4 regions of the Pseudobacillus badius genome follow, and region 3 is predicted to be linked to each of the others. Evidence: riboswitches for the same ligand, from Rfam matches in the RefSeq annotation. Region 3 holds a riboswitch; each other region holds the start of a gene.
The links. A riboswitch is a leader RNA that binds a small molecule or an ion and turns the genes downstream of it on or off. The one in region 3 is predicted to bind cyclic di-GMP.

Region 1: linked by a shared signal. The riboswitch ahead of B1A98_RS19360 (sensor domain-containing protein) and the one ahead of B1A98_RS15785 (anti-repressor SinI family protein) in region 3 are both predicted to bind cyclic di-GMP.
Region 2: linked by a shared signal. The riboswitch ahead of B1A98_RS03345 (hypothetical protein) and the one ahead of B1A98_RS15785 (anti-repressor SinI family protein) in region 3 are both predicted to bind cyclic di-GMP.
Region 4: linked by a shared signal. The riboswitch ahead of B1A98_RS03525 (hypothetical protein) and the one ahead of B1A98_RS15785 (anti-repressor SinI family protein) in region 3 are both predicted to bind cyclic di-GMP.

The regions. Positions count from the first base shown of each region.
Region 1 is NZ_MWMM01000029.1:2,240-9,544, reverse strand. It holds gene B1A98_RS19380 (response regulator transcription factor) at 1-349, opposite strand, end outside; gene B1A98_RS19370 (late competence development ComFB family protein) at 878-1,159, opposite strand; gene B1A98_RS19365 (methyl-accepting chemotaxis protein) at 1,384-3,114, opposite strand; gene B1A98_RS19360 (sensor domain-containing protein) at 3,169-5,283, opposite strand; cyclic di-GMP riboswitch class II at 5,402-5,485, opposite strand; gene B1A98_RS19355 (cupin domain-containing protein) at 6,013-6,564, shown strand; gene B1A98_RS19350 (hypothetical protein) at 6,857-7,305, shown strand, end outside.
Region 2 is NZ_MWMM01000002.1:70,005-77,309, reverse strand. It holds gene B1A98_RS03395 (NAD-dependent epimerase/dehydratase family protein) at 51-323, shown strand; gene B1A98_RS03390 (class I SAM-dependent methyltransferase) at 393-1,151, shown strand; gene B1A98_RS03385 (hypothetical protein) at 1,468-1,686, opposite strand; gene B1A98_RS03380 (aspartyl-phosphate phosphatase Spo0E family protein) at 1,748-1,930, opposite strand; gene B1A98_RS03370 (hypothetical protein) at 2,163-2,531, shown strand; gene B1A98_RS03365 (carboxymuconolactone decarboxylase family protein) at 2,793-3,197, opposite strand; gene B1A98_RS03360 (Lrp/AsnC family transcriptional regulator) at 3,331-3,771, shown strand; gene B1A98_RS03355 (GNAT family N-acetyltransferase) at 3,928-4,458, opposite strand; cyclic di-GMP riboswitch class I at 4,745-4,831, shown strand; gene B1A98_RS03350 (methyl-accepting chemotaxis protein) at 4,852-5,661, shown strand; cyclic di-GMP riboswitch class I at 5,829-5,914, shown strand; gene B1A98_RS03345 (hypothetical protein) at 5,959-6,270, shown strand; gene B1A98_RS03340 (hypothetical protein) at 6,532-6,750, shown strand; gene B1A98_RS20950 (hypothetical protein) at 6,894-7,305, shown strand, end outside.
Region 3 is NZ_MWMM01000012.1:51,888-59,192, forward strand. It holds gene thiC (phosphomethylpyrimidine synthase ThiC) at 1-980, shown strand, start outside; gene B1A98_RS15780 (hypothetical protein) at 998-1,165, shown strand; cyclic di-GMP riboswitch class I at 1,749-1,834, shown strand; gene B1A98_RS15785 (anti-repressor SinI family protein) at 1,851-1,985, shown strand; gene B1A98_RS15790 (3-hydroxyacyl-CoA dehydrogenase/enoyl-CoA hydratase family protein) at 2,286-4,673, shown strand; gene B1A98_RS15795 (acetyl-CoA C-acetyltransferase) at 4,727-5,902, shown strand; gene B1A98_RS15800 (acyl-CoA dehydrogenase family protein) at 5,939-7,305, shown strand, end outside.
Region 4 is NZ_MWMM01000002.1:103,340-110,644, forward strand. It holds gene B1A98_RS03510 (Vga family ABC-F type ribosomal protection protein) at 1-1,228, shown strand, start outside; gene B1A98_RS03515 (hypothetical protein) at 1,336-1,725, opposite strand; partial or broken gene B1A98_RS20955 (excalibur calcium-binding domain-containing protein) at 2,296-2,346, shown strand; gene B1A98_RS03525 (hypothetical protein) at 2,733-3,038, opposite strand; cyclic di-GMP riboswitch class I at 3,094-3,185, opposite strand; gene B1A98_RS03530 (ABC transporter permease) at 3,615-4,649, shown strand; gene B1A98_RS03535 (ABC transporter ATP-binding protein) at 4,651-5,325, shown strand; gene B1A98_RS03540 (response regulator transcription factor) at 5,421-6,101, shown strand; gene B1A98_RS03545 (sensor histidine kinase) at 6,098-7,305, shown strand, end outside.

The sequences.
Region 1 (7,305 bases), on a different contig from region 3:
CTGATCTGACTCTTGCTAATAGTTCCTCCATCTCAAAGGGTTTTGTAATATAGTCATTTGCACCATGATCAAGCCCATTCACTTTATCGTATACAGAATTACGGGCTGTAACCAAGATAATGGGAGTTTTTTCATCCTCTAAGCGAACCCGTCGCAGGACCTCAAAACCGCTCATTTCAGGGAGCATAACATCCAGTAAAATGAGGTTCCATTCACCTTCCTTTACGCGTTTTAAGGCTTCCTTTCCATTTTCCACCGCCTCAACTTCGTATCCCTCATGCTCTAGCTCCAGTGAAAGAATCCGGGCAATCTTCTTCTCATCCTCAACGATTAGGATTTTCTTTGTCATATCGCTTTTCCTCCCTTTCCTCTACCAACAACTATGCAAAATGTTTATGACAAGTATTTAAGAAAATCTTAAGATTTTTATAAGATTCTTTAATTGTTTTACTTTTATCATTACATCTTCACTTAGACTTTTCACCATTTGAGTGTCAGTGAATTCAACCAACCATTTATTGTCCGATACATTGTTATCACTTAATTTCTCGTAACCTGTATTCAAGATGGTATTCAGAAATTGCACCTTTACAACGATAAGGAACTTCCAACAGGAAAAGCCCGAATTCTTAGCATTAAAGTTAAGAATTTGGGCCATTTGATGATCATCCTTTATTTATAAAGTGCACAATATTTCCATAGTTAATAATGTCTCCGAGACCCTAGCAACGGATGAATTTGTCTTTCATTTTGAATTTTTCTTAGTAATCATCCATTTTACCCCCGGCAACACGAAACACTTGTAATACAGAATTTTCTTTGTCTATAATCCACTTAAAAATTATTTAATTGATAAGCTTGTAAATGAATCTTATGTTTATTCTATATTGGTACAGCGTTTATTTGCAGAAACTTGTGCTGCAGCTTGAGCAACGATAGCTATTATATTAGCGTGTTCTTGGGTATTCACAACCGTATACATTGCTTTCACTAAAGGACGCTGACTGTCCTTAACAATATATTTTGGAGGTACTTTATTTAGTGAAAGCGCTAAAATATCCTCTCGGCACTTGTCGCATTTACAAGAAAGATGCAAGCGGTCTAAATGCTCTGCAATCATTCCTTTAATGACATCTTCCATTACATTATGCACAGCCATTTTTAATCCTCCATTTCTCTTTCATTATGAAGCAGCTAAAAGATATCAATGATTACTTAAAAGAACAAATTATTCTGCAATTTCAAGCAGTGAAGGGCCGCCCCTAGGCCCATCAAACTGCCCAAGCAGCTGCCTGATTTCTTTTAAGTTCACTTCAGTTTCGTACACTGTTCTTTCTATCCTGTTACAGAAAGAACAGATTTTTCATCCAGTGTATAACGTTATTAGATCATTTTTTCCAACTGAGATAACAAGGAAATAACATGATCAGAAGCTTCCTGAAGCTGTTCAAAAGCATGTTGAGCTTCAGGTAGATTTCCTTGTTCGTAGCTTTCTACAGCTTGTTTTGCATAATAATGTACAGCTTGGTGAGGCTCTTCGAGCTGTTGAAACGCAGATTGGTTTTTAATGAACGGAGGTAGCTCGCCGTAATACCATTGACCGAGCCTGCACGATGCATAGGATGAGACCTGATTCGAATCAAGCGTTTCTATCTCAAGTAGCATATTATAAACTCTCCATTTCCAAAGAAGGTGGTCTGTTTTGGCCACCTTAATGACATCTTTGGCATTTAGTCTAATATTTGTTTCAAAGAAGGTGCGGCGATACTCATCCATCTGTTTGCTTAGTTCAAAGATTACTTGAGCTGTTCTCTTGGCAATATCTTGAGATAAAGTACCAAGATCAAGCATTGCTGAATTTCGTTGGGCAATTTCCATAATCGCAGAAGTCTGCTCCTCCGTCATTGCTGCAATTTGTGAAGTCGATTGATTAATTTTCTGCATAGTTGATACGATTTTTTCTAATGCTTCGTCCGCATACTGGGCTTCTTCAACACTCCGCTCAACCAGCTTTTCAGTGCTGCCCATTTGTTGTGTCACTTGACGAGAAACGCCTTGCAAAGATTCCATATTGGCGGTAATCTGCATAGTTTGTTCTTTTGTGTGTTCAGCTAACTTTCGAACCTCTTTCGCTACAACCGCAAAGCCTTTTCCATGTTCTCCGGCACGCGCTGCTTCAATACTCGCGTTCAGAGCAAGTAAATTCGTTTGATCTGTAATTTCTTGAATCACTTTTACTACACTTTGGATTTGCTCAATTTCCTCATTTAGTTGATTGACTTGTCTCGTCACATCATGGTAGACATGACCCACTTTTTGAATATCATGTAAGGCTTCATTAATAACTTGTTTGCTTTGTTCAGCCGATTGGACGGCTTCATCTGTTCTTTCAGCTACTTTGACGGAATGATCGGCTACTTCCATAATAGAGGCGCTCACTTCCTCGGCAGCAGCTGTAACGTTATGGCTTTCCTTCACTATATTGTCCATTTCTGTGATCAGCTGCTTCGTTGTATCCAGCTGTGTCATGTCATTGAGCATGTCAGAAACACCAAATAGAAAAGATTTAAATGTTTCCTCCATATACACCTCCACGATAAGCTGCTGGTCGAAGGCTGCTAGTTTCTGAACGGCAAGGACTATCTTCATCATTTGGTTAGGATGCGGATGGAGTTTCTCCATTAATATTGTTGTCATAATTTGAATCAGCAGATGATGCGCAGCAATAAAGTGTTCTGCTGTCAGATGGATGCGGCTGTGCACCTGGCCAACCACGATTCTCGTCAGTATATATTCTTTATCGACCTCCGCTCGGAGGAGCTGCTCAACATACCTTTCCATTGTCAGCCTTAAACGCTCAACCGTAGAATGTTCCGTAATTATTTGCTTAAGATGATCTACAGAAGTGATATGCTCGTAAAATTGATTCACTATTTCTTCTTTATAAGGAAGAAGAATGGGCAGAGCTTCTTTTACATGACTCAGCGTTTCCTGGCTAACCCCCATAAATGCCAGCCGTTCTTTCACCCTTTCTCCTACAGTAGATATCTCTTTTGCCTCAGAATTATCCAAATAGTCCACCCATGACTTTGTCTTCTTTGAAAAAAGCTTCATATTTTTCCTCCCTCAATCTTTATATAGCTGCTCGTTGTCGTTAATGCATCTTTTTTAATCTATCTCCTTAATTCCCGTAGCTCTGACAGATTCTTTTAAATACTCTTCAAAATCCTGACTAGACAAAGGCTTACTAAATAAAAAACCTTGCCCTTGGCTACAGCCATCCTCTCTGAGAACGTCTAGCTGTCTCTGATTTTCAACCCCTTCTGCAATCACATTGATACCAAGGGTTTGCGAGAGAGTCAGGACAGCTTGCACAATTGCCTGACTTTCCTTATTTTGATGAATATCCCGAATGAACGAAGCATCAATTTTCAGCGTATCGACAGGTAAGTGCTTAATATAGCTAAATGAACTGTACCCTGTTCCAAAGTCATCAATAGAAATATGAACCCCCAAATCTCTAAGTTGTTGTAAAACAGTTATTGCATTTTCAATATTAACAAATATACTTTCTGTCACTTCAAGCTCAAGCCATTCCGGTTCCAATTTGGTTTCTATTAGAATCTCTTCAATTTTCCTTACAATATCAGGGTACGAGATTTGGCGCGCAGACAAATTGATGGATATCTTTAGCGGAGTATAACCTTTATCTTGCCATTCTTTATTTTGTTCGCACCCACGGCGCAGTACCCATTCCCCTAAAGGGAGAATTAATCCCGTTTCTTCAGCCAAGGGAATAAATTTATTGGGAGAAATCTTCCCCAGTTCTGGATGATTCCAACGCACGAGCGCTTCCATTCCAATTAATTTGTTTTTTGAAAGATCTATCTTCGGTTGGTAATCAATATGAAACTGCTCAAGCTGAATCGCTTTTCTCAACTCATTCTCCAATAAAATACGCTCCAATGATTTTTCTTCCATTTTTGCTTCGAAAAAGGCATATCCGTTCCGGCCTCGTTCTTTTACAAAATAAAGAGCGGTATCTGCTTTGCTCAACAGTTCATCAGCTTCCGCTCCGTCTTGTGGAAAGATCGCAATACCGATACTACAGGAAGGTGTATACAGCTGGCCGGCGATTTCTAACGGTTTTTGGAAGTCTAAATGAATCCGTTTCACCAGCCGCTCCAGTTCTTCTACATTGGATATGCCTTTTAGCAGGACAGTGAATTCATCGCCGCCTAACCGGGCAACTAAATCCGTTGAACGAAGTGACTTTTTAATACGCTCGGCTGCTTTAGTTAAAATAAAATCGCCATTCTCATGCCCCCATGAATCATTCACAAATTTGAATCGATCTAAATCAATAAACATCACAGCAAGCTGAGAAGAGGAACTTTTTGCTTTCTTAATCTCCTGCCGCAAATGCTTCATAAATAATCTACGGTTCGGCAGATCGGTCAAAGTATCATGATAGGCTAAATGATAAATCATTTTTTCCGACTTTTTCCGATCGGTTATGTCTCTCATGATGAGCACGAAATCTTTTACTTTTCTGTCCTCGTTCATAATGGGACTAATTCTTGTTTCCATATCCTTATACTGATTTCTGCTCGTTCTAATACGAAACTCTATTTGCGAAGACATTTTTTTCTTTTTAGCTAGTAATCTTAATTCAGTGTATAAAATCTTTTGATCTTCTTCATGAATCCACTTGAAGAGCGGGTTAGACTTTAGTTCAGACATGTCATGCCCCAGTATTGTTACATGAGAAGGAGAAATATATTGAAAGTTTCCTTCTTTGTCAATAATTGAAATCAAGTCAGCTGAGTTTTCCGTAATTAAACGGTATTTCTCCTCGCTTCTTCGCATTTCTTCTTCCATTTTCTTTCGAAGACTGATATCATTTCGGATCGACACATATTGATACGGCTTTCCCTGATCATTTAAAAAAGGAACAATCGTCGTATCTACCCAGTAAAAAGAACCATCCTTCGCTCTATTCCGCACCTCTCCCCTCCAGATTTCTCCTGACCCAATTGTAGCCCACATTTGTTTGAAAAATTCCCCAGAATGGTAGCCTGAATTTAAAATACGATGATCTTGACCTATTAATTCTTCTCGGCTATATTTGGAGATTTTACAGAACTGGTCATTTACATAAAAGATCCTTCCCTTTTGATCAGTGATGGCAATGATAGAAGACTGATCCAGTGCATATTTGACATCTTTTAACTCTTTTAACAAGGCTTCAATTGGTTTATTTTTTTCATCTAATGGCTCCATTAAGTGAGAAAGTTCAGAAAGGTCCGGTGTAGCAGGTGCTTTTTTCAATTTATTTTCCTCCCGCTCTATGAAATATATAATGTTTAGGTTAAATAAAATCCGACAAAAAACCGACTCTTTAAAAAAGAGTCGGTTGCACTAGTCGCTCCAAGCCATTCAAGTGCCCAGATATAAATGGCTTTTCATTGCTTCTCTATATGACTATTATATTTAATAGTAAATGGCTTAGTTGAATAATTCTTTACGAATATGATAGTTCTTTTAGCCTAAACAGTCAATAAAAAATGAAAAATACAGAAGAAGCAAAATACTCTCTCCCTCTTGATAGGTTCAGTACTAAAAAGATTATGGTAATATTGCTACTTTAAAATAAAGTTTGATCATTTTCTAATTTTTCGCTCCACAATCGTACCCGTTAGTTGAAGTACAACGACCTTTGCCTTTCAGCAACTAACTCCACCATTTTCATTGCAATAAAATTTCACGTCTATCAAATAAAGTTCTTCTTGGGGTCTGATCTCGAAAATGCGGATTTACAACGCTAAGCTACTTACAGGGTTAACAATGAATGGTTTAACAGCGATAAAACTTTTGAGACAGGTCATATGAGACACTAATAAATACTTTCTTTAAATCAGCCACCTTACTCTAAGTACATTCCCTTAACAAGCGCATAGAATAATTTAACAAACTGTAAAGGGATTGAGAAAAGTGTACCATGCTTCTTATATGAATCCATATTCTTATTATGTTGGTGTACCAATGTATAACTATCCAAGACAATCTGTTAACTGGACTTCTCCTAATGGGGTATATGTAAACAGATTTAATTCTTTTCGTTCTCCCAACGGTGTTGGAAGTACTTTGAGAACAGATTTTGGACCAAAACCATTTGTCGCGAATATCAATGAAGCAACGAAGCAAAACAATACGTATCGTACTGCTTTATGGACAGGAACACATTTACAAGTTACTTTGATGAGTCTCAATGTTGGCGAAGATATTGGTTTGGAAATGCACCCTGACGTTGACCAATTCTTACGTATCGAGCAAGGCCAAGGTATCGTTCAAATAGGAGAGACTAAAGGTAATTTAAACTTTCAAAAGTGTGTCTATGATGATTCCGCCATAATGATACCCGCTGGAACATGGCATAATTTAACCAATACAGGTAATATTCCATTAAAACTTTATTCAATCTATGCACCTTCACAACATCCACATGGAACAGTTCATGTAACCAAAAAAGATGCAATGGCTGCGGAAGGCCACTATAACTAATGGTTAAAATTTTGAATTGAAATATTTATTGTTAATTTTAATGCTAAATTACTGTGAATTTGAACTTTCTCCATATTATCTGAACTATTTAACTTTATATGTCTTGCTTTATATATGGTTCAGGAACGGAAATAGATTTTGGTTCTTTCCAACATTTGTAGGGAGAAATATGATTATAGGATATGGTTGGAGATGGTTTGGATAAATTCACCATATAATAAACCCAAATAGCGTCCATTCATTCCAATGTTTCTAATGGAATATAAAGAGGTTAAGGGAATACGGTATGAGTATGATAAACTTTAAATCTTTTCGTGGTTATGTCACCATGATTAGTGACTTTGTGATAAGTCAAAATGATGAAGAAACGGGTTGTTATAAACTAATATCTGTAGATAATGGTTCAGGAGCTTTAGTAAATTTTGTAGTATCGCCCACCACTTACTTTGTAAACCATGCTACGGTAGCAGTAGGTGATTGGATAACTGGATATTATGATGGAAATGCAGCAATTCCTCTTATTTTTCCTCCGCAATATCGTGCAATTGTTATGGCAAAAGAAACACCCTATCAAAATGTGAAAGTTGACTATTTTAACAATCAGCTTGTGAGTAGCGATGGGAAATTACGATTAAATATTTCCTCATATACTCCTATTTTATTGCAAAATGGGCAAACCTTTTCAGGAAAGCCTGTAAATCGAAATCTAATTATTATCTATGACTTTGTTACAAAAAGCAG
Region 2 (7,305 bases), on a different contig from region 3:
CACCGAAGCTAAAAGGCATGAACGAAAACATATGCTAAGGAGACCTATGGATGAAAAAAATTTTGGTAATAGGCGGCACACGTTTTTTGGGGCGCAAATTAGTGGAGCGATTAATCCAAGAGGGACATCATGTCACGGTTATGACCCGCGGGAGTAATCCATTCGGCGATAAAGTGGAACATATGACAGCGGACCGTTTGAAGAAGGAGGAATTATCACAGAAGGTTGAAGGGCGTCATTTCGATCTCGTATATGATAATATTTGTTACTCTTCAAATGATGCTTATTCTTTTTGTGAGGTATTTAACGGCATGATTGGCTGAAGCCGTTAGTCGAAGCTATTGCAGTTAATAACAAATAGGCTCTGATACACAGAAAATGGGGGGAATAAATTGTTTAGTTATTATGGCCGTCTAAGCACGGAACTTTATAATTTAACAAAGCCTGTTGGTCATTCGATCAATGGGGATATTGAGTACTATCTTGATAGACTAGAAGGAACAAAGGGGAAGGTGCTTGAAGCAGCAGTAGGCTCAGGTCGTTTTTTAATTCCTTTATTAGAGAAGGGGTATATTGTAGATGGGATTGACTATTCGCCGGAAATGTTGGATTCCTGCCGTGAACACTGCAAAGAAAGGGACTTGAACCCCAGTCTTTATGAAGGAAATCTAGCTGATTTTTCATTGCCTTCAACCTACGAAGCGATTGTCATACCGACAGGTTCCTTTTGTTTAATTGAGAAATTGGCAGACGCGAAAGCTGCGTTGAAGTGCTTTTATGACCATTTGGCTCCTAATGGACGCGTGATCATTGACCTTGGAATACCCGGTCATTGGCGTACAGGCGAAATCACTACTTCCACTTTTCCTCTTTCTCAGGAGGAAGGCCTTTTATTAGAAAATAAATCAGTGGAAATCAATTGGGTGGATCAATACACTCTTTCATATTTAAAATATGAAAAGTGGCAAAAAGGCAAGTTAGTGGATACAGAACTACAAAAGTTTGTCCTTCGCTGGTATGGGATCGAGGAATTTAAGCTTATATTAAAAAGTATCGGTTTTTCGGAAATCACTTGCTCTGCAGAATACAATTACAAGAAGGAGCCAACCAAAGAGACTCAACTGGTGACGTTCGAGGCTGTGAAAAAATAGTTTTGTTCAATGATGGGCATATTAGTGCCGTGTGCGCGCATAAATCGGGTGAATTCGTGCATAAACCGATGATCTGCGCGCATAAATCCAACATTGCAATTAAACTTACTTGGCTTCGATGCATATAATTCTCTCCCTGGTAAAACGAAAATGAGATTCCCCTGGCCAGGAGAATCTCATCATAAGGAAAGACTTTTATTTTGTGAATGATCGGGTAAATAAATTTTTTTGCCAATCAAAACAACCTGCAAATCTCGAAAAATTGATTGCTGCTAAACAGATAAAAGGCCAAGCTTTCTAAAATACGCTTTTGGACTTAATCAACCAAAGAGACAATAGCCAGAATCCATACAGCTGCCACGAGAAATAAAAACCACCAGCCCATAAATTTGATCAACCTTTTTATAAATGGGTTTTCAGGCCTTTCCTTTGAAAAAGAGCTTATCTTTAACACGCTGTCTGCATGCTGCAGCAGCATATAAGAAAATGATCCGAAGATGAGAGAAACCAATATTGCAACAACAAACAGTTCCACTCTTTCACTCCTTTTTGGCAGTGACATTTCTTGTAAATAATTATAGACAGCAAGCTCCTGGCTATGACGTATAGGAAGAGAATGAAGTCATGAGCTGATACTTATGAATGAGCTTATCCAGTTCTTTGCTATATTTTAAGGTTTGGTCATCGTTAAGACCATTACGCAGTCCTGTTAAGATCATTAAATCCCTAATATGATTGATTTGGTTAATTAATTCATTTGCTTCTTTTTGTATGATCATCTCCAACACTCCAAACGACCAGATTTATTTCTTGGAAAGTTAAACCAGAGGATATTATACAACTTTATGACATTAAAAGGAATGTTTTTGCTGGATTTTACAAAAATTATTATTGTTATTAAGCTAAAAATGAAGCGGACGCTAGTAGGCTTTCTTAAAGGGCCGCTTAGGAAAGAACAAATGAATGTGCGCAAAAGAGGGGCAAGATACAGACTCATTTGGAGGTGTGGGGATGGGGAGGAACATTCATTTTGGTGAAGAAAGGCTTACGCTGACTTTAACGGGTATAACAAGCTTTTTTGCTTTCAAGCGGAAGATTCATATACCATACAATAGAATTAAAAGTATAGTAGTTGATGATTTTCAAGCGCCCCGATGGATGCTCAGGATGCCAGGCACGTCCATTTCTTTCTTAAATATTTATGAAGGCAGCTTCAAATATGCAAATGAATGGTATTTTCTTTCGTTCGAACAAAACAGATCTTTACTAATTATGGAGCTGGAAGGGCATGAAAGGTATCAATATGTTGTTTTTCAAATGGAACATCCAACCGAGGCAGCTGCAGAGATCAAGGGACGCATGCATGCTTTTAGCCAATAAGCGCATAAAAAGAATAAAGCTATTTTCTACTATCCAATCAGACGGGCGGCGGCCTGTCTTTTTTATTAGGGAGCAGGTAAAACCAGCTGAGTAAAAGGATAATCTTTTATGTAAAAGAGCCATCCTCCAATCAATAGGGTAAAGATGGCCCTTGTCCTTGTTTATAATAAGGAGAGTCTGTTAGTTAATAGCACTCCCTGCGTAACTGCGCTTTTCGTACCCGGCAGTCTAAGGATGATTCCGGTGCTCCTTATTGATTCATCATTTTAATTTCATCATGGCACCAAAATAGTGCGAGGCAGTGGCAAATGCAATAAACGCGCATAGTTCGCTGATTTCCTCCTCAGTGAAGCACTCTCTCAATAGAGTGAAGGCTGAATCCGGTATATTGCCCTTTTGCTTCAGAAATACTTCTGCAAATCCTGCTGCCATCGAAATTTTTTCAGTAAACTTACCGGGTTCAGGCTTTCCTTTTGCTTTACAATATTCACAGCCATTGCCTTGTGCCAAAGTCCGCCTCACTTGTTCTTTTAACGCAGAGGGCAGCCACCCGTCTTTTTCTAATATATCTCCTAAATGAACCCATGCTTCCATTACTTGTTGGTTATGGCCTAAAAGTCGCTGGAAAGGTGTTTTTCCAAACTCTGATTCAATAATAGTTGCCATTGAATGAACCTCCTTGCTATATTCGATATAAATTAATTATAAAACATAAGAAGGTCTATTCCCATTAAATTACAAATGAATAAACGGATCATACTTTTGAGTTTTAATGAATAAAGGAGAATTTTCTTTAAAAATGAAAATTGATGAGATCGATAAAAAAATAATAAATGAACTTTATCATAATAGCCGCTTATCAATGAGCGAGCTGGGGAGGAGAGTAAATTTATCTTCTCCATCCGTAACGGAAAGAGTAAGGCAAATGGAGTCGTTTGGGCTAATTAAAAAATATACAGTAGAGGTGGATTATGCGAAACTAGGCTTGCCTATACAATGCATCATCGAGGCCACAGTGAAAAACGGCGACTATGACTCTTTTAAACGTTTGATAGCGAAGGTTCCAAATGTAGAGTTTTGTTACCGGGTGGCGGGGGATGCTTGTTATATGCTGAAAATGCATTTTAAAACTTTTGCTGAAGCGGAAGAGTTCATAGATAGTGTCAGCCCGCTTGCGCAAACGGTCACGCATTTTATTTTTTCAAAAGTCCAAACTCATGCAAGTTTTGAAGCGGATTGATGGATGCCCCGTTCTGTGAGAGGGAAGAAAGGGACAAAAAGCATAAAGCCGGCGGATGTCTATGTCTTTAAAAGACAGATACCCGCCGGCTGTCGCAGACGATCGTTTCAGCCTAACCTTTTAATGTCATAGAAATGCGGCAAAATAAATCAACATTTAGTCTGTTTTAAGCCGGGAATACACGCTGAGATCAATAAACGTTTCTTTTACTTTTTCGCATTGTCTTAAAGTCCCCTCGAAGGTAAAGTTGAGCTTTTCCAGCACTTTAATAGAGTTTAGGTTTTCCGGCTCTACTTTTGCTTCAATTCTATGAAGGTTCAAAGAGTTGAATGCATACTCTACCAGGGATAAGATAGCTTCGGGCGCATATCCATTCCCCCAGTGCGCTTTCGCTATATCGTAGCCGATCTCGGCCTTGGCGTTCTGAAAATCGAGGGAATTATATCCGCATGAACCGATAATGCGATTAGATGTCAATTCAATGATTGAGAAACGAATCGCTTGGTTATCTTTAGACAATGCATCCAGGTAAGTGATGATTTCTTTTGCTTGGTCTTCATTTGTGAAGCGATCGATATTCATAAACCTCGTCACATCAGGATCAGACCATATGTCAAACAAGCTGGATGAATCCGCGACAGTCATTTTTCTTAAGTGCAGCCTTTGGGTATACAAATTTTTAATCAATACTTTTACCTCCAGTTGAGTTTTTTGGATGAGTTAAAAATATTGATATCTGCGCATAGTTCAGTCCCTTCTGTTTTCGGATTCACCATTATTATACAGCTTTTGAATGGTTAGTCATATACATGCATCCAGAAAGTTCGAAAAGGTTTCAATGGAAGTTTATGTCGCCTTTCTTCATTTCAAGTATAATGACAGTAACTAGCCTTCTATCATTTTAGCTGACAGAAGGCTGTCGTACTTATTAAGAGAAAGTTAACTGACTTGATTATCGCTGTGCCAATTTTAAGAATGTGAAAAGCAAACTAATCGAAAGGTTAGGACGCAAAGCCGACGGGTCTAAAATCAAATGGATTAGGACGGCTGGGCTGCCTCTAACATGAGAGGGAGGAACAAATGATTAACACAAGCACGCAATTATTGGATCAAGCCATGGTTTTGGCAGCATTAGAATCAAATTTAGCAATGATAGAGTTTAATTTAAACAGAGAGGTTATCTGGGTAAACGAAAATTTTGCTAAAACTTTAGGCTATACAGTGGATGAGATGAAAAACATGCAGCACAAGCAATTTTGTACAGTTGAGTTCAGGAACAGCGGAAAATATGAAGAACTATGGAATAACCTGAGAAGAGGAGTGAAGTTCCAAGAAAAAATTGAAAGGATTGGGAAGGGAAAAAATATCATTTGGCTCGAAGCCACTTATATTCCCATCCTGAATGAACAAGGCAAAGTAGAGGCAGTGCTTAAAATGGCTACCGATATTACAGACCGTGAAAAGAGCACGAAAAAGATTATTGCCCAATTAAAAGAGATGCCGGCAGAATTGGTCAATATAGTGGTAGCGAATTCTAATGAAAAAATACAAGCAGTTGAGTCGTTAAAAGAGCAAACAAAATTAATAAGTGAAATCTCTAAAATTATACGCAATGTTTCTTCGCAAACGAATATGCTGGCACTAAATGCCGCTATTGAAGCTGCCCGCGTGGGAGAACATGGGAGAGGCTTTAAGGTAGTGGCTGATGAAGTGCGGAAACTAGCCGGCAATGTGGATCAGGCAATTAAAAATGTGGATTTAAATATAGAGAACATAACAAAAGAAGTAGAAAAGGTTAGCAAAATAACGGATGATTTGCAACAAACCATTATGAGAACCCAATCTGAATTCAATAAGAGGATTAGAGAATTTGAGGATGTTGCTAAATAAACTTCTGAAATCAAAACAGATGGAGAAAAAGGGGAGCTCTTAGCCTGTTTGGAATGAAGATAACAACTTGAAGCCGTGCCCGCGAAACGTATAACGAAGAATTTTTTAATGATTCGGCCAAAAATGAGTCTTTTGTATTAAGAATATTTTCTTAAAACCGATAATTATAGGGAAAAAGGCAAACTTATTGAAAGATAAGGACGCAAAGCTGCGGGTCTAAGGTGGACAACACTAAGATAGCCGGGCTGCCAGATAGGAATTCCCTATTTGGTAACTATACGTTAAAGGTAGGGACTCATGATGCAAGACGAAGAATTAAAAAGCAGCATTAAAAAATTTTATGCCTTAATGGAAACTAGTCCGGATACCCCTGACTCAGCGTTTGATTTCATTGTTTTCTTACGGTCATTTGTCAGGACAAGATCTTGTTCTATTCTTCCGACTACTGAGTTAATGACTGTTCTTAAAGTCAATAAACCAGCCGTCTTTTTTTCATTAAGACAAATGTCCGAGCAGAATGAGATCATTCGTTTCTTAGTCGGCTTATCTACAGATTTTGAAGCGGCCGAGCAAAAGCTGAAGGGGCTGCTCAAGGATGAACCCTGTTGATTGATAAGCTGGAACTTTGATCGATCCGTTATATAAAAGGTTTCAATTAATGAAAACTGAACGCTCAGGTGCATGTGGTCAAGCGAGCTTTATAAGCAGACAGGAAGTCCCTCTCATGTGAGAGGGACTTGTTTTATTGCCTATTAGATTGGACTCTCTTTTTTATAAGTATATTTTACTAGTAAGGATGGCAATGAAAAAGAAAAATTAGCAGGAATTTCTAAAGTTGATGAAGAAATAGTCCTGCGGAGGGATGAAAATATGGATTTAAAGCAAATAAAAACGTATGAGCAATTGGATCATTTTTTGTTTGAACACGAGGTAGAGCTTACATGCAAAAAGAAGGGAATTAGGGTGACGGGAATAGACCCCGGAAAAGACGGTCAGCTGACGTTTACATTGAGTAACGGCTCAAAAATAGAATGCTTGGCAGCAGAAATGAAAGAATACTTGAAAGCGATTCCGTTGATTAAAGGATAAAGCCGCTGCTTTTTTAGAATAGTCTTTGATAACGGGATAAATCGAACACCTCCAAGCTGTATTGGAGCATACAATACAGCTTGGAGGTGTTTTTCAAGGGTATATTAAACGTGAGGCCATTAGCAGAGGAGGATAAACATCTTTTGGCGAAATGGCTTTCAAATCCACGCGTTCTGGAGTTTTATAAAGGGCGGAACCATTCTTTTGACAATGAAGTTTTTTACGCCTTTGAGGAGGTGAAGCGCATGGCAGAATTGAAAGGTAAGGAAATCGGATATATTCGGTTTTATCCGCCACCGGGGACTACAATAGCTTTAAGGTGCTATGAAACGTGCAGTTTTAAAACAATTCGAGTGTTTCCTAAACATGAACTTCATGAGGGGGGAATATCGAGACGGCTGGTTAATGGAATTGAAAAACTGAAAGCGAGCGTTGAGGCGAAGCGGATTACGAACAGTTTTCATCCTCGGCAGAGATGGCAGTTCCCAGGAGCAAGATGTCTTGATAAATTTCTTCCTTTAAAGATTCTTCTGGGCATCGATAATAATCATCTAT
Region 3 (7,305 bases):
CGGAAGATCTTACCTGGGAAGTGTATCGCGATACTTTGATTGAGCAGGCAGAACAAGGGGTAGATTATTTTACGATTCATGCGGGTGTTCTTCTTCGATATGTGCCGCTGACGGCCAAGCGTATGACAGGGATCGTTTCCCGCGGCGGTTCGATTATGGCGCAATGGTGTTTATATCATCATCAAGAAAACTTTTTGTATACTCACTTTGAAGAAATTTGTGAAATTATGAAAGCGTATGATATTTCCTTTTCCCTTGGAGATGGATTGCGCCCTGGGTCGATTGCCGATGCAAACGATGAAGCGCAGTTTGCTGAATTAGAAACACTTGGAGAGCTGACGAAGATCGCTTGGGAGCATGATGTTCAAGTGATGGTAGAAGGTCCTGGCCATGTGCCGATGCACCTGATTAAAGAAAATATGGATAAGCAGCTGGAGGTTTGCCAAGAGGCGCCATTTTATACGCTCGGCCCGCTGACAACCGATATTGCTCCGGGCTATGATCATATTACTTCAGCTATCGGAGCAGCGATGATTGGCTGGTACGGCACGGCAATGCTCTGTTATGTCACACCGAAAGAGCATTTAGGCTTGCCTAATCGGGATGATGTGCGCACAGGTGTGGTGACTTATAAAATTGCGGCCCACGCCGCCGACCTGGCTAAAGGGCACCCCGGGGCTCATAAAAGGGATGACGCCCTGTCAAAAGCGCGATTTGAATTTCGCTGGAAAGACCAATTTAACTTATCGCTCGATCCTGAACGCGCGCTGGAATATCATGATGAGACGTTGCCTGCCGAAGGGGCAAAAACGGCCCATTTCTGTTCCATGTGCGGTCCGAAATTTTGCAGCATGAGAATTTCTCAAGATATCCGTAACTATGCAAAAGAAAACAAACTGGATACAAACGAAGCAATCAGAAAGGGAATGGAAGAAAAAGCAGAGGAATTTAAGCAAGCCGGCAGCAAGGTGTATCAGTAACTGCGGGAGGAATGGCCATGAATGTCCATAAAATTGAAGAAGAGATAAATCAATTAAAAACAAAGCTTCTATTCTTGCAGAATCGCCTGCAATTCATCCAGCAAAACTGTGATCATCAATTTCAGGGAAACCAATACTATGAAACTTGTGTTAAGTGCAGAAAAGTGAATGTTCTCTATTATTAAATGCAGAAAAGTGAATGTTCTCTATTATTAAATGAGCGGCCGGAGATTTCCGGCCGCTTTGTTTGCAAAGGGGGGCCATGCTGGTGGGCAACCGCATGGCCGTTGTGCATATTATTTTTTCCGATGACAGAACAGCAACGGGACAAGTAAGCTGTTCATGCTTTTATCATATTCCAATTGAGAATGAATGTCAACTATAATTGATAATGATTTTCAAATTCAAGTAAAATTCCTATAGGAGTCAAGAACTGTAAAGATAATGGGCTAGAATAGGGGGTATTTCTTCTTAGCAATGTATATTAACTATTTCCCGGGAAACCGACAATAATATAGAAGAGCTGACAAGCTATTAGCGAAAGATGTATAACGAAAAATAATGCGCTTTCAATAAATAATACGGTAAAATTAGACTATAAAAAATAGATGCTGTCAGTAGTTTATATTGATTTCACATTCGTTCACCATAGAGAGAAAAGCGAGTGAATAGGAACTTTAGACAGAACAGAGCGAGAAAAGTGCAAGCCTGCAGAGAAAGCGATAAAAAAGCAACCAGGTTCTTGAACAGAGCCTAAAAATAAAGAATCTATGAAAAAGGCAAACTTATTGAAAAATAAGGACGCAAAGCCACAGGTCTAAGGTGAATATCACTAAGATGGCTGGGTTGCCTGTATTAGGGGGTAAAGTAATGCAGGAAGGTCAATTTATTGATCAGGAATGGGTAGATTTAATATGGGAGGCGAAAAAGCTAGGTATTTCAATTGAAGAGATTAAAGAATTTTTAAGTAATGGCGACTTGCTTGCAGGGCTGTTGATGCTATGAATGGTTGAATGACTGAATAAAGGTATGGGCATGTCGCTTTCGAGATTTTGTCAGAAGAAAAGATATCAGAGCAGCGGACATTCATATAATGGGGCGATATGTATGTTGGTGATTTAAGTTGTTGCTTGGGGTTTTTAGCAACAGCTTTTATTTTGTTAAGGAATATTTTATTTTAAACTCAATAAAGTTTGAAAATTTTCATTTTTCCTTCTTTACCCGTTGCACCAAATGAAGTGTTGAGTTATATTAGTAATATAAATAATGAATGAGTATTCATTCAAAAGATGCAAGGGGGAAAAAATGTTGGTTCAGCATATTCAAAAAGCCGCTGTTTTAGGATCAGGAGTAATGGGTTCAGGCATTGCTGCTCATTTGGCGAATATCGGCATCCCGACTTTATTATTAGATATTATTCCGCGCGAGCTTACAAAAGAAGAGGAAAAAAAAGGTTTAACGCTCAACGACGCAGAGGTCAGAAATAAATTGGCTGCGCACGCGTTAAAAAAGTTATTGAAACAAAAGCCTGCCCCGCTGACATCTAAAGAAAATATACAGTTGATTACAGCAGGGAACCTAGAGGACCATGCGGAGCAATTAAAAGATGTAGATTGGATTATTGAAGTAGTAGTAGAGAATTTGCAAGTGAAAAAACAGTTATTTGAAAAGGTTGAAAGATACCGCAAGCCGGGAAGCATTGTCAGTTCCAATACTTCAGGAATATCTATTGAAGCTATGGCAGAAGGGCGGTCTGAAGAATTCCGCCGTCATTTTCTTGGCACTCACTTTTTTAATCCGCCGCGGTATTTAAAACTGCTTGAAGTAATTCCGACAAAAGAAACAGATCCGCAGGTGCTCGACTATATGAAGCAATTTGGTGAGGATGTACTCGGCAAAGGAGTTGTCGTCGCTAAGGATACCCCGAATTTTATTGCTAACCGTATCGGCACATACGGCTTGCTGAAAACCGTTCAAGAAATGCTGACTTCGGGCCTTTCCGCCGGGGAAGTAGATTCGATCACAGGCCCTTTGATCGGCCGTCCGAAAAGTGCAACATTCCGCACGCTTGATGTCGTCGGTATTGATACATTTATTCATGTGGCCAACAACGTCTATGAGCAAGTAGAAGGGGAAGAAAAGCAAGTGTTTGATGTGCCGGTATTCATGAAGAAGATGCGTGATAACGGCTGGATTGGCGCAAAAAGCGGGCAGGGCTTCTTTAAGAAAGAAGGCAAGTCCATCTTGGAGATTAATCCAGAAACACTGGAATATCATGAACGAAAGAAATTGAAAGCGGCTTCAATAGAGTTAGCGAAGCAGCAAAAAGGATTAGCGGCCACATGGAAAACGCTCATTTACAGTGAGGATCAAGCAGGGAGCTTCTTATGGAACACTATCGCGCCAGTCCTCGTTTACTCCGCTCGATTGACAGGAGAAATTGCCGATGACATGGTTTCGATCGATCAGGCCATGAAATGGGGCTTCGGCTGGGAGCAAGGGCCCTTTGAAATATGGGACGCGATCGGCCTAGAAACCTCTCTTCAAAAAATGGAAGCCAGCGGACTGGATGTGCCTGAGTGGGTGAAGGAGCTGGCGAAAAGTGATCATCCATCTTTCTATAAAGAAGAAGACGGCGAAAGGTATTTTTATCACCAGGGAGAGTATCAAAAGGTGCCGGTCAGCGAGAAAGTGATTGACCTAAAAAAGCTGAAGAAACAAGGGAAAGTTTTGAAAAAGAACAGCGGCGCCAGCTTGATTGATATTGGCGACGGAGTGGTATTGCTTGAATTTCATTCTCCGAACAATGCCATTGGGGCGGACATCGTTCAAATGGTGAACTACGCGGTTGATGAAACGGAGAAGCATTATAAAGGTCTCGTGATTGGAAACCAAGGCAAGAATTTCTGTGTTGGCGCAAATTTAGCTATGATTTTGCTGGAGGTCCAAGATGACAACCTCTGGGAAGTTGAGATGGTTGTAAAAGGATTCCAGCAAGCGATGATGAAAGTGAAATACTGCAGCAAGCCTGTTGTTGCTGCCCCATTTGCGATGACACTGGGCGGAGGGGCGGAAGTTTGCCTTCCGGCTGCGCATATTCAAGCAAGCTCAGAAACATATATGGGACTTGTGGAAGTTGGTGTCGGACTGATTCCGGGCGGCGGCGGAAACAAAGAGCTGTACATCAGACACTTAGAGAAGATGGCAAATGGTGTGCCATTTGACTTGCAGGCGGTGGCTAATCAGGTGTTTGAAAAGATTGCCATGGCAAAAACGTCGACATCGGCTGCGGAAGCAAAGGAGAATAACTTCCTTGCAGCAGCGGATGGAATCAGTGTGAACAGTGACCACCAGCTATATGATGCCAAGCAGGCTGCCTTGTATCTTTATGAAAACAATTACCGGGCACCAAAAAGAAAGAAAGTTCCAGTTGTAGGGGAAACCGGATATGCTGCGCTGCTTTTAGGTGCTCGTTCTATGCTGAAATCGGGATTTATTTCCGAACATGACTTTAAAATTGCGTCGAAGCTTGCCTATGTTATTGCTGGAGGAAAGTTGCCGTTTGGAACAGAGGTAGATGAAGAATATTTACTGGACCTTGAACGGGAGGCTTTTCTTAGCTTGATTGCTGAGCCGAAATCGCAGCAGCGCATGCAGCATATGCTCATGAAAGGAAAGCCGCTGCGCAACTAACAAGATGGTTTACTGATTCCAGTACGGATGAAAAAGCAAGGGGGAGAAAGCTGATGAAAGAAGCGGTAATCGTTGCCGGCGCCAGAACACCTGTCGGGCGGGCAAAGAAAGGAACGCTCGCCACATACCGCCCGGATGATTTAGGGGCAGTGGCAGTAAAAGAAACGATCAAACGCGCTGGAAAGTATGAAGGGGAAATCGATGATTTAATCATGGGCTGTTCGATGCCCGAAGCGGAGCAAGGCTTAAACATGGCCCGCAATATCGGGGCGCTCGCCGGTCTTTCTTGCAACGTGCCGGCCGTGACAATCAATCGCTATTGTTCTTCCGGGCTGCAGGCTATTGCCTATGCAGCTGAACGGATCATGACTGGCCAGGCTGAAACAATTATTGCCGGCGGAGCAGAATCTATGAGTCTTGTCCCCGTCATGGGTCATGTTGTTCGTCCGAATCTGCGCATCGCTGAGGAAATGCCGGAATATTACATGAGTATGGGGCATACCGCGGAAGAAGTAGCCAAAAAGTTCGGCATTACCCGTGAAGAACAAGATGCTTTCGCTGTTCGAAGCCATCAGCGGGCAGCACAAGCAATTGCCGATGGGAAATTTGCCGATGAAATTGTCCCGGTAGAGGTAACCATGCGTCAAGTAGGAGCGGATCGCAAGTTAGTAGAAAAGACGATTCAGTTCACACAGGATGAAGGTGTTCGTCCAGGAACAAATATGGAGGTGCTTTCCAAGCTGCGCCCGGCGTTCTCAGCAAAAGGGACAGTTACCGCGGGGAACTCCTCGCAAACGAGCGACGGCGCTGCAGCGGTGATGGTCATGGAGCGGGAAAGAGCAGAGACTCTCGGATTAAAGCCGATGGCGAAATTCCGGTCATTCGCGGTTGGCGGAGTGCCGCCGGAAATTATGGGAGTCGGTCCGGTTGTGGCCATCCCTAAAGCCTTAAAGCTTGCAGGTCTGGAACTTTCTGATATTGGTCTCATTGAATTGAATGAAGCATTTGCCTCGCAATCGATCCAAGTGATCAGAGAGCTTGGACTGGATGAAGACAAGGTGAATGTAAATGGCGGAGCGATTGCTCTCGGCCATCCGCTTGGCTGCTCGGGAGCAAAGCTGACATTGACGCTTTTGCATGAAATGAAGCGGCGCGGGGAGCAGTTTGGAATGGTTTCTATGTGCATCGGCGGCGGAATGGGAGCAGCCGGCGTCTTTGAATTATTGTAAATTCAACGAATAAAAGGGAAATGGGAGGAATCTTATATGGCAAACCAAACAGAAAAACAAGCGGTTAAAGGCGGAGCATTTCTGATTGAGGATCTAACATGCGACCAGGTGTTTACACCGGAAGACTTTTCTGATGAGCAAAAAATGATCGCCAAAACAACAGAAGAGTATGTTCATAACAGTGTGATGCCGCAAGTCCCTTATTTGGAGAAGCATGAGTTTGACCGTTCAGTAAAACTGCTTCAAGAAGCGGGAGAGCTTGGACTGCTCAGTGCGGATGTACCGGAAGAGTATGGCGGACTGAACCTTGATAAAGTCAGCTCTGCGCTAATTGCGGAAAAGATGTCAATTGCCGGCGGCTTTTCTATTACTCATGGAGCGCACGTAGGAATCGGCTCCTTGCCGATCGTCTTGTTTGGGAATGAAGAACAAAAGCAAAAGTATTTGCCGTTTTTAGCGACAGGAGAAAAAATTGCTGCCTACGCCTTAACGGAGCCAGGGTCCGGTTCGGATGCATTGGGAGCGAAAACAACAGCAAAATTAAATGCTGCCGGTACTCATTATCTATTAAATGGAGAAAAGCAGTGGATTACAAACTCGGCGTTTGCTGATGTATTCGTTGTGTACGCGAAAATCGATGGTGACAAATTCTCTGCTTTTATCGTAGAAAAGGAGTTTCCGGGTGTGTCCACTGGAGCAGAAGAAGATAAAATGGGAATTAAAAGCTCGTCCACGCGCACGCTTATCTTACAAGATGCAGAAGTGCCGAAAGAAAACTTGCTTGGTGAAGCTGGAAGAGGCCATGTAATTGCCTTTAACATTTTAAATATCGGCCGCTATAAATTAGGGGTTGGCGCGGTTGGAAGCTCCAAGCGGGCGCTGGACATTTCCTTAAAGTATGCAAACGGGCGCCAGCAGTTTAAAACGCCGATTTCTTCTTTTAATCTTATGAAAGAGAAATTTGCCAACATGGCTTCTAAAATTTATGCGAGTGAAAGTGCCATTTACCGCACAGTTGGTTATTTCGAGGATCGGATGAGCCAGCTTTCAGCAGAAGAACAAAAGGACGGATTGGCGGTGGCAGCTTCTATCGCTGAATATGCAATCGAATGCTCACTTGGCAAATTCTTTGGATCTGAAGTGCTTGATTATGTAGTTGACGAAGGTGTCCAAATTCATGGAGGCTACGGGTTCATGGAAGAATATGAAATTGCCAGAATGTATCGTGATTCCCGCATCAACCGTATTTTTGAAGGGACGAATGAAATTAACCGCCTGCTTGTGCCGGGCACCTATGTCCGCAAGGCATTCAAAGGCGAATTGCCGCTGTTTGAAAAAGCAAAGGAACTGCAAAGCGAAGTGATGATGCTGATGCCGGAGGAAGTTGGCACGGAGGCGCTTGA
Region 4 (7,305 bases), on a different contig from region 3:
GAAAAAACTGCTTCAATGGAAGGGCTCCTTCGTCATCATTTCTCATGACCGGACATTTTTGAACACGGTTTGTACAAAGATTTGGGAAATAAATGACGGCGAGATCAAGGAATACAAAGGAAGCTACAGAGATTATGAAGTACAAAAAGAGACGGAGCTCCGGCAGAAGAAGCTAGCTTATGAGAAATATGAATGCAAGAAAAAACAACTTGAAGAAGCTTTACGATTAAAAGAGAAAAAAGCGGAGAAGGCCACCAAAGCTCCTAAAGGATTAAGTTCTTCTGAAGCAAATATTACCGGAGCACGTCCCTACTTTGCAAAAAAGCAAAAAAAGCTGCAAAAAACAGCGAAAGCAATTGAAAAGAGAATAGACCACCTGGAAAAACCAGAAAAGGTGAAGGAACACCCCGCGCTTAAAATGATCTTGCCGAATGAAGAGGTTTTGCAAGATCGAATCATTCTCCGGCTGCAGCAGGTTTCCGGCACAATTGGCCAGCGTCTGCTTTGGGATAGCCCTGATTTTCATATCCGCGCTGGTGACAAGCTGGCAGTAATCGGGCCAAACGGCAGCGGGAAAACGTCTTTGTTAAAGAAAATAGTCCATCAAGACAGCGGAGTGACAATTTCTCCCGCTGTGAAAATTGGTTACTTTAGCCAGCATTTAACGATTTTGGATGTTAAGAAATCCATTTTGGAAAATGTCCGCTCCACCTCCAAACAAGAGGAAGCACTCATTCGGACAGTACTTGCCAGACTTCACTTTTACCAAGACGACGTTTACAAACCAGCGGGCGTCTTGAGTGGAGGAGAGCGCGTAAAAGCTGCACTGGCTAAATTATTTTTAAGTGATATTAATACGTTCATTTTAGATGAACCGACAAGCTTTCTTGATATCGACGCGACCTATGCCTTAGAAGCTCTCTTAAAAGAATATTCGGGCACGGTCATCTTTGCTTCTCATGACCGCCGCTTGATTGATAATGTTGCTACAAAAATGGCTGTCATCCGCAATCAGAAAATTGAGCTATTTGAAGGAACCTATGAACAGTACAAACAGCGCAAACAGCTAAAGAAGAATCCCGATAAGAATGCAGATAAGCTGCTTGTGCTGGATATGAAGATATCAGAAGTGCTTAGCCGGCTGAGCATTGAACCTTCCGAACAATTAGAAAAAGAATTCCAGCTGCTTTTGCAAGAAAAACAGGCCTTGAACCGGTTCGATCATTAAACATAAGGCTTACCAGACCATTTTACTTTATCATCCGGAAAGCTGCCTATTCAGCAACAGCCCCTGCTAAAAGCAGGGGCTGTCATATAAAAGCCGTTCCTTGTCTCTTACGGAATAATGCGGCTCCGGGCGGTTACTGCCTCTTCCTCAAGCACGCGCACTCCGCCAGCCACTTCGTAGGCTGCTCCAATGGCTGTAAGCAAATCTCCTGTAATAGCCAGCTTTTGCTCCTGCTGCAGTCTGTTCACATCTGTCTCGTTAATTTGACTCGACACGGAAACCGCTTCTAGAATTTGACCAATTGTCCTGATCCAAACAGCTGCCAACACTTGCTGCTCTCCGATTGAATCTGTTTGATCCTCAGCATATAACAGCCCTGACAAACCTTTAATTTCGATCAGCTGCCCTATCACCTGAACCCACAGACCTAATGCCACCTCTTTCTCCAATGCCAAAATCTTTTCGCTTTTTTGCTTCTCAGTTGTTTTATTCTTCATTGCTGCCCTCCGAATTTTGCCCTTCTCTATTTTATGAGCAACAAATAGGATGGTGCCGTTCTTCTGCAGACAACCCCCCGCATTTTATTTTCACAGTTGTCAACCTTCTTACTCATTATAAATACATAATGATTATTTCTTCCGTTGGTACTTTATTTCTATTTTCAATAGAATCATACTTCCCTTTATGCCCCTATTGCATGAACAGCTGAAACATCCGCATAAAACAATAACAGAGCTTTTCCTACGCTAGGATTCGTTTCTTGTATAGAAATATCGAGAACATATTCCTTTATTTTCAAAAAAAATACTTTTTATTTTAAAATAAAGATGGTACTATTTGATTGCTAAGTAAATCTCTTACAGTACTTTATGAATATACCAACTTAGGGAGAATAGATCCTTATGTTTACAAAGAAATCCGCATGGTTCAAGCCTGTTGCTGCAGCTGTTCTATCATTATCTTTGGTCAGCAGTTCCTGTAAAGCCAGCTCCGAAGAAGGAATCCTTTAAAAATTGTACAGAGCTTAGAAAAAATATCCAAAGGGTGCAGCAAAAGGACACCCAGCCTATGATCCAAAGCACGATCGTGATAAAGACGGCTGGGCTTGTGAGCGATAACACATCACACAGCAAAAAAAATTAAAAAGCCCCGCTCGCAAAGGCAGGACTTTTTAATTTCAGTGTTAGATAAATAGATTGATTAATAAAGCTGCTTACATGGCTGTTTCATCTGTTAGTCACACTAATTTATGTAAACGTCGCTTGCTTTATTATTTCCATAACAACGAACAGTCCCTCGACTACCACATTAAAATCGAGACTCCTTATTCGCAGGATCTTCGTTAACACTATTTTGACTGACTTATTCTTGCATCATCATTTTCTTTTTGCAGCATTTTAGTTTATACTTTTTGCTCTCTCTTTTTATAACACTTGCCACCGTTCCATCGCTTTCCTTACTCTGCTCTCGCCTGCAACAAGTCACTTTACCAGCCTGACTGCTATCAGATATTCAGTAATTCCTCTAACCTTTCTTCCGGTGTTTCAATGTCCTCCGGCAAATCAGTTAAAATTCCTAGCATCAAGTTTTTTTCGGCCATGTCCTGTAACGTGTAGAATACGTTCGGTTTATGCTTTTTCAAAAGAGCCATGACCTCCTGCGCTGGCAAAGGTGTTCTAGATTGAATTTTTAAAAGAGATCGTAAATAAACCAGGAAATCATGAGCAGCATCTCTGTTGTCTGGACATTTCTTTAATAAATCATAAAATCGGCGAATGCTTCTTCTTAATTCTTTATTTCCTTCCATCAATTTTGGTCCCTGCCTCCAATTAATATAGTTGTCCAAATGAGGAAGTAGATTCCTATTTGGCAGCCCGGCTATCATTGTTCACTGACCGTAAACTTTAGACCCGCAGCTTTGCGCCCTTATCTTTCAATAAGTTTGCCTTTTTCAAGTAGAAACAATTTAATCATACAACAAATAAGATGATCATAACACAATGAAAAATTATATTAAAAAAATATTACTTATCATTGTTAAAAAACATGTCGGCGATTTTTTATGCTTGTGCAGAAACAGCAGTTTATAAGATGACGAGGTTGAGGTTGGCTTAAATAAGAGTGCCGCCTGTTTAGAATATCATTTTTTGTCGCTTAATCACATCCTTGTTTTTTACAATTTCTTCATTTATTTATTTTTTCATGAAAAGCGCATTCGTCTGCCCTTCTCAATAAGCGCCCAAAAGATCCCTTCACAGCATATTCCATGTATGCTGATATTTGCCATCCCACTCTCGATAAATGTAATTTTCCGTTCATCTTTCGTTCATATAATGCGGGTACACTTACTATATCGCGTCAGAACGAACAGATAGGAGGAATAACAATGAACATGGCCTGGAAAGAAATTAAAAAGAATAAAGGTCGGTTTATGATTTTAGGATCGATTGTTTTTTTAGTTAGTTTTCTGACTTTCATTATTTCTGGATTGGCAAACGGCTTATCTCAGGACAACGCTGCCTTAATTAAGGACTTGCCGGACGGCTCCTTTTATATGGATGCTAATGCGGATGAAACATATAATCTATCGAAAATAGACCCTGACACTCAAAGCAACCTGTTAAATAAAAAAGCGGAAGCCGCAGCGCTATCCATTCAAATGGGCTTTCTGAATGACAAAAACGACAAGCAGCAAAGCGTCGCCTTTGTCACTTCAACGGATTCGCCGCTTTTTCCAAAAGTCAAAGAAGGCGAAGTTGTGCTTGATGCTTCCATGAAGGATACCGGCATAAAAGTCGGGGATGTTCTAACCAATAATCAATTTAGCGGCAAGTTTACCGTAAAAGGGTTTGTTGATGGCAAGAAATACAGCCACGCGCCAGTTGCTTTTATTAATAGTGAAAACTATAAGGAAATGTACCGGACAGAGGAAATGCAATTAGTTTTTGTTCCTGGAGAAGATAAGGCGCAGTCCGTAGCCGGACTGCAAGCCTATTCAAAAAAACAGTTCCTGCATACTATTCCAAGCTATAACGCGGAACAAATGTCTTTGAATATGATTGTTTGGTTCCTGGTTGTCATCAGCGGCATGCTGTTCGCCATTTTCTTCTATATGATGAACGTTCAAAAAATTGGGCTGTATGGCATTTTAAAAGCCATCGGTGTAAAAACCGGAACGCTGTTCAAAATGATGTGGACCCAAATGCTTCTTATTACAGCAGGTGCCCTCAGCTTGTCTGTGGCCCTGAGCCAAGGCTTTAAACTGCTGTCACCTGATGGCATGCCATTCAGCTTGACGCTTGATACAACGATCCAATTATCAATCGTCTTTCTCGTTATCGGATTTATCGGTGCTACACTTTCAGGAATTCAAATCAAAAAAGTGCAGCCGCTGCAGGCCATTCAACAAGGAGAGGTGTAATATGGCTATTTTCACCATTGATGAAGTAAAAAAAACATTTTCAAACGGCGAAATAGAAGAAGAAGTATTGAAAGGCATTAACCTGTCTTTAAAAGAAGGCGAAATCACCGCTCTAGTCGGGGCTTCCGGCTCTGGAAAGAGCACTTTTCTCACCATTGCAGCGGGACTTCAGCCTGCTTCAGACGGACAGGTCGTGTTCGAAGGGAAAAATATTAGCGCAATGACTCAAGAACAGATTCGGAAAATACGCGCCAGCAAATTTGGGTTTATCTTTCAATTTGCCCACTTGGTTCCTTTCCTTACCGTTGAAGAACAGCTGGAGCTGATGCTTGATGTTTCAGAATCAACGTTAAAAAAGGACGAGAGAAAAAAAGAAATTGATCGTGTTTTAAAGCTAGTGGAGATGGAGCACCGGAGACACGCTTATCCGGCTTCTCTATCCGGCGGAGAGAAGCAGCGGGTGGCTATCGCCCGAGCGATCATTCACAAACCAAAAGTTCTGTTTGCAGATGAACCAACGGCCAGTTTGGATTCAAAAAGATCGAAGGATGTAATGGCACTCATTCAGCGTTTGACCCAAACGCTGAACATTACCACTTTAATGGTGACCCACGACGAAGACATGCTTTCCTACGCCGACCGCATTATTAAAATGAGTGATGGAATGGTTTCTTAAAGCCGTTTCTTTTGAGCAAATAATCTATTGATAGCCCTCGCCTCATGTGCGGGCTATTTTTCATCTTTTACCGCTCATATGGAGGAGAAAATATAATGACAACTATTCTGATTGTTGATGATGATGTTCATGTATTAAAATTGATCGACATTCACTTGCGCAAAGAAGGATATCAAGTGGTCCAAGCCGCAGACGGCATGGAGGCACTGAATATTCTTTCCAGCCGTACGTGCGACTTGGCCGTTGTGGATGTAATGATGCCCTATATAGACGGCTATAGGCTGACTAGAGAAATTAGAAGCCGGTATGACCTTCCCGTTATCCTCTTAACAGCGAAAAATCAAATTGAAGATAAAGAACAGGGGTTTTCTTCGGGCACAGATGACTATCTGGTCAAACCGTTTGACCCGAAGGAATTGCTTTTCCGCATCAAAGCCTTGTTAAGAAGATACGATGCCCAGCCGGATGAGCTGCTCATTCAGCTTGGGAACACGCGCATCAACAAGAAAAGCTACGAAGTCCATACGGAAGGACGGACATTGCTCCTGCCGCTAAAAGAATTTGAACTGTTATTCTTTTTGGCTTCCAATCCGATGCAAGCTTTTTCCCGTGAACAGCTGATCGAGCAAGTGTGGGGCTTGGACTATGATGGAGATGAACGAACGGTTGATGTTCATGTTAAGAGGCTGAGAGAACGCTTTTCCAAGCTGACGGCTGACTTTCACATAAAAACCGTTCGCGGGATCGGCTACTTACTGGAGGCCAAGCGGGTATGAAGTCGCTTTATTCAAAATTTGTTGTCGTCACAACCGGAATTATGCTGCTAAGCGGACTTCTTGCTTTCTTTATTTCCAATGTTTACTATCAGCAAAAGTTAAAATCATACAATGATCAAAAAAACACAGCTATTGCCCTTAATGTTGCTGCTTTTACTGACGAGCACCCTGATATGAATCTGGAGGAGTATTTGCAAAGCCTCTCTGCTGTCGGCTATCAAATTTATTTGGTCGACAGCAGCGGACGTGAAACTTTCTTTGGTGCCGCTTTCAGAGACAAGCAACTAGCTGAGGCGACAAAAAGGCAGGTGCTGCAAGGAACGGTCTACCACGGGATTCTTCATTTTCCGCACAAAACATTCGTTACCGGCTTTTTCGCCAATGAATTAAAGAATACAATCGGCGTCCCGCTGACACATAACGGAAAACAATATGCCCTCTTCCTTCGCCCGGATATTAAGCTGCTCTTTAACGAAATGCATCTGTTATTCGGCTGGCTGCTTGTGTTAGCAATTGTGTTGAGTATTGTCATGGTAGTTTTCGCTACCAACTATTTAGTCAAGCCCATCTCCCGCTTAACAGCGGCCACAAAGCGGCTGGCTGAGGGAGATTTTCGCGTTAAGCTTGATACAAACCGGAATGATGAGCTAGGGGAGCTGTCAAACAGCTTTTCACGAATGGCGCGGCAATTAGAACAAACAGAAGAGATGAGAAAGGAATTTATTTCGAATATTTCACACGATATACAGTCGCCCTTGTCTAATATCAAAGGCTATACGAACCTGATGAACAATGAATCGATTAGTCCTAAAGAAAGGGATTCCTATGCTTCTATTATTAACAGTGAAATTAAAAGGCTTTCTACTCTGACGAAACAGCTGCTGCTTCTGGCCTCCCTGGATCGAAATGAAGATATGGTCAAAAAACGCCCATTCAACGTTGGCCAGCAAATAAAAGAGTTAATTCAAAGCTACCAATGGGCTATCAGTGAAAAAGGCATTCTTCTCAGCTATTCTTTGCCTGATATTGAAATCATCGGCGATCCTTCTTTGCTCAATACCGTCTGGGATAATCTGTTAACTAATGCCATTAAATACAATAAACCAAGCGGCAGTATTGATATTGCCATCGAAGTGAAAAAAGACGCTCTCTTCATTACCTTTAAAGACACCGGCGTCGGCCTGAGCCGGACTGAATTGGAAAG